2 regions of the Nonomuraea sp. 3N208 genome follow, and region 2 is predicted to be linked to the other one. Evidence: riboswitches for the same ligand, from Rfam matches in the RefSeq annotation. Region 2 holds a riboswitch; the other holds the start of a gene.
The links. A riboswitch is a leader RNA that binds a small molecule or an ion and turns the genes downstream of it on or off. The one in region 2 is predicted to bind cyclic di-AMP.

Region 1 (2,195 bases), on a different contig from region 2:
CGGCCGCCATGATCTCCTGGCGCAACGTGGCCGAGTTCGCCCAGACGACGAAGGACTGCAGGGCAACGGCGAAGCCACCGGGCGGCAGGAGGGGCAGGGCCGCCTCGGGGCTGAGGTGCTGTCGGGCCTTGAGCGTTCGCTGCCTGGAGCGTGCCGCGCGACCACGGACCCGGTTACTTGCGGCCCAGGGCGCGAAGTCGGTCCAGGCTCACGGAGGTGACGTTCTGGTCCACTGGGCTGTCGGTGTACTGGTGGATGGTCCACGTCTTCCACGGTGCGGGCGGCAGGACCGTGCCTCTTGCCTTGCTGTAGTGGGCGACCCACAGCGGGTACTGGCCGAGGCCTTGACCATATCTGCTGGCGAAGTTCCAGCCGGAGTAGAACAGCGGGGTGATGCCGGTCTTGGCCCTCACTCGCTCCAGCCACTTCTTGGCCCAGGCGTTGACCTGGGCTACGGACTTGCCGTCGGTGGTCTCCAGGTCCAGGACGAGGAGGTCACCGCTCCTGGCCGGCTGCTTGTTGACCACGGATAGGAAGAAGTCGGCCTCGGCGACGGGGTCGTTGGCCGGGTGACCGTAATGGTAAGCGCCGCGCACCATGTTCTGCTTGGCCATCTCGGCCCAGTGACGGGCGAAGGCACGGTCTCTGAAATCGGCGCCCTCGGTCGCCTTGACGATGCCGTACTTGGCGCCGCTGGCGGCCCAATCGTGCGTCGGCTGGTAGTTGGAGACGTCCTGGCCGTAGACGAGCGTGTCGCTGTCGGCGTGCGCGGGACTGGCGACGCTCGCACCCGCCACGGCGGTGGTCACGGCCAGCAACCCGGTGACCGCGGACTTCAGCAAGATGCCGGGGGTGGCCATGCGGTTGGCCATTCGGGTGACGCTGGTCTTCGGGGCAGGGGTAAGACGATGGTCGGCCATCGGTAGGGAGTTCTCCTTGCTTCCATACCGCTTACCGGGTTAGCTGACGGGTTCGGGCATGGAAGCTGCCCTATGGCACCTCGGCGCCAATTCACCCCAAGTTCGAACGACTGGGTCCCCGGTTCCGCCCGAAGGCGGATTCAGCGGTCACAGACAGGACTGTGATGTCATGCGATGGTCAATGCAACAACCGGATAAACCGGACGTATGGCGCATAACATAATGTATCAACCAAAAGGTTTACAAGTGGACAAACCGGTGGTCGGCGAGTTCCTCTCCTGGTGACGGCTCAGGAGCCCCGCTCGGCTAGGAATTCGCCGTCTCGGTGAGCAGGCTCATGTTCAGAGACCGGTCCGGATGGCTTGACCTGCGCTTGATAGAACGTTTAAGGCAGGTTGAAGCATACGATCTGCGATCGCCCCGGGAGACGGCACGAGGAAGGTCGAGGACTTCTCGGAGGCCAGCTTGTGAACGCCATCTACCATTTAGCGATCTTGAATTCGGAAGAATGTCGATGGGTTTGAGCACCACGACAGTGTTGATCATCCCGCCAGGTGACCATCGGGTGCGAGCAGGGACGTGCGGAGGCATGGAGGGCGTGGAACGTCGTTAAGCGCTCCTCGACCTGGGCCGAAAAGGACATCGGCACCCCTTATCGTCCCAGGCGAGGAGCGCTTTTCTGTGGTTGCCGAACCGGTCGCCCACCCCACGACGCACATTTTCGGGGCTAGTTGAGCAAATCCTCAGGGCTAGCCGAGGATGGGAATCCCGTGCTGGCCCCCCACATCTCCGCGAACCGGCCATTGTCGATGCGAAAGATCTCGAACAGCATGGGCTGGGCGTCGCCGTCTGGGGCCGCGATCCCCTCGACGGTCGAGCGGACGGCGGCCTTGTCGCCGTCAACCAGGATGTCCTGGGCGACGACGCGTATGCCAGGAAACCGGGTAACGAGTGTGCGCCAGGCGTCTTTGCCCGCCTCGAACCCTGTGGTGCCGAGCGGATGGCTGAAGAAGCCGGGGGTGTGCAGGTCTGCGGCCTGGTCGAATTGCCGGCTGTTGAAGCACTCCTGCATTCGCTTTACCAGGGCGCTCACGTCCTCGGCCGCGGCCGCCGAACTCTACGTGGGCGTGTGAGCACGACAGGGCTCAGGAGGAAGCGCGTTCACGGACGACCATGGGCCTCCACGATCTTCATGCGCTGGCTGCTCTCGGACCGTGCCTTCGACGCCGTCATCCGCCGCGCCTTCGGAGTCTGACCCTAAAAGACTTCGACAAG
Region 2 (2,195 bases):
TGCCTGGCGTGGCCCGCTTCCGCGACCCGGCCGCGGTGGCCGCGGTGACCGCGGAGGAGCTGCTGGCCGCCCGCCGCACGGCCGTCACCACCGCGCTGGCCCGTCCGGCGACGGAGGCCGAGCTGGCCGACTACCTGGACCCGTGGCACGACGCCCGGGTGCGACGGTCGTGGATGGCGCTGGCCGGCGCCGCCGACAGCCGCTACACGCTGGACCTGGTGCCCGCGCTGCAGGCCGACGGGACGCCGAAGCTGCTGGTGTGGGGCGAGGACGACACCTTCCAGGAGGTCCGGCACGCCGAGCGTTTCGCCGCCGAGATGCCGAACACCTCCCTGGTCCGCATCCCGCGCGCCGGTCACATCCCAATGGAGAACGACCCGGCCGCCGTCGCAGCCGCTCTGGCGCGGTTCTTCCTGGACTGAACCCCATCTGCCTCAGCAGGGGCGCGCGTTCGGCTCAGGGTCGGGCCGTGAACGCGGCGAGCGCGCGTCCCGCGTGGGGATGCGCGCTCGTGCGGGCGCAGGGATCGTCAGGCGGCGTACTCGGGGTAGCCGTAGCCGACGACCTGCGACTTCGGCCGAGTGCGCTCTTCGACCTTGCCGTTGCCGGTGTTGCCCTCGATGGTGGAGATGGTGCCGTCCTGGTTGTCCTTGACGACGAACCCGACGTGCTTGATGTCGCTGATGTCCTTGCTGCCGTTCCAGGAGAAGAACACGACGGCGCCGGGCCTGACGTCGGTGCCGAAGCGGTTGTTGGCCTTGAACCACTTGGCGTGGGCGACGGTCCAGGCGTCCCAGCCGACCTGCGGGCGGGCGCCGGTCTGCTCGCCGACCCAGGAGACGAACATCGCGCACCAGGCGGCGTTCAGGTAGTGGGCGCGGCTGCCGCCGTCGCGGGCGATGGTCTCGGCGGCGCGCTGGGAGTTGGCGTACCACTGCTGGTACTTGGTGCCGCCGCCGGCGGCGTTCTCACTGGTGCCGACTTGGGACTTGGCCAGGGCCAGGACCTGGGCGGCGGTGACATTGATCTTGGTCTTGTCGGTCGCCGCGGCCTTGATGCCGGCCTGTTCGGCCTTGGAGGCGACCGGCTGCTTGTCCGTCGCGGCCGACGCGGCACCTGTGACGTGGGCGGTGAACGCAGCGGCGAGGACGGTGGCGCCGAGGGCGGCGCGGGCGATGTTGATCTTGTTGGCAGCGAAAATGGGGTGCTTGGCCATCGAGGGGTTACTCCTTGCTTCCATGCCGCTTACCGGGTTAGCTGACGGGCTCGGGCGTGGAAGCTGCCCTACGGCACCGAAGTGCCGATTCGCCCCAAAGGACATGGGTCCCCGGTTCCGCGCAAGGCGGATTCAGCGGTCACAGGACTGTCCTGTGATGTTTCGTGCGATGGTCGGACGTGTCCGGACAAACCGGACGCATGCCGCAAGATGCCCCATAAGGTAATACATGGGGCAAGGGGATTACAACTGCCTAAAGGCCCAGCTAGGCAAGTTGCCTGCGAGCGTCGGCAAGAAGCCCCATCATGGCAAGGGACTCGTCAAGCGGCATGATCGAACTTTCGGTCCTGCCTTCGGCCGTCGCGGCACGGACTTCGCGGAGCTCTCCGGCGTACCCGTTGTCGGCCGGATCGAGCACGTGCTCTTCCGGCTCCATGGAGGGCCCGGTGAGGAGAATCCGCTGCGGCGCCCAGAACGGAGCCTGGATGTCTGCCCGCATCTGACTGCCTACAACGCTGGCATCGTTCGGGTAATTCCCGAGCAACGAGGTCGCCACGAGAGCATGCCTGCCGCCGGGATAGAGCAAAACGCCGGCGGTCTCCGCGTCCACCCCGTTCGGGGCCAGGGAGCCGGTGACACGCAGGCCGGAGGGCATGCCGAGGAGCAGCTGGGCCAGCCCGAACGGGTAGATCCCCAGGTCGAGCAGTGCGCCGCCGCCCAGCTCGGGTGCCCAGAGCCGGTGGGCGGGGTCGTAGGGCAGGGTGAAGCCGAAAGAGGCCTGCACGGACCGGATCTCGCCGAAGCGCTCATCGGAGGCGATCTTCTGGATGAGGGGGTTGAACCTCATCCACATGGCCTCCATCAAGAAGACGCCTGCCTCGCGTGCCAGGCGCACCATCTTCTCGGCGTCGTCCACGGTGGCGGCAAGCGGCTTCTCGCACAGCACGGCCTTGCCGGCGGCGATGGCGGCCTCGGCGAC

Region 1: another riboswitch for cyclic di-AMP. It lies ahead of ACTWPT_RS48590 (glycoside hydrolase family 25 protein); the one in region 2 lies ahead of ACTWPT_RS31245 (CHAP domain-containing protein).

Annotation. Positions count from the first base shown of each region.
Region 1 is NZ_JBQQBR010000048.1:28,635-30,829, forward strand. Features, by position in the region: gene ACTWPT_RS48590 (glycoside hydrolase family 25 protein) at 174-920, opposite strand; cyclic di-AMP (ydaO/yuaA leader) riboswitch at 934-1,076, opposite strand; gene ACTWPT_RS48595 (ester cyclase) at 1,648-2,013, opposite strand.
Region 2 is NZ_JBQQBR010000022.1:147,342-149,536, forward strand. Features, by position in the region: gene ACTWPT_RS31240 (alpha/beta fold hydrolase) at 1-422, shown strand, start outside; gene ACTWPT_RS31245 (CHAP domain-containing protein) at 530-1,216, opposite strand; cyclic di-AMP (ydaO/yuaA leader) riboswitch at 1,228-1,364, opposite strand; gene ACTWPT_RS31250 (Gfo/Idh/MocA family protein) at 1,482-2,195, opposite strand, start outside.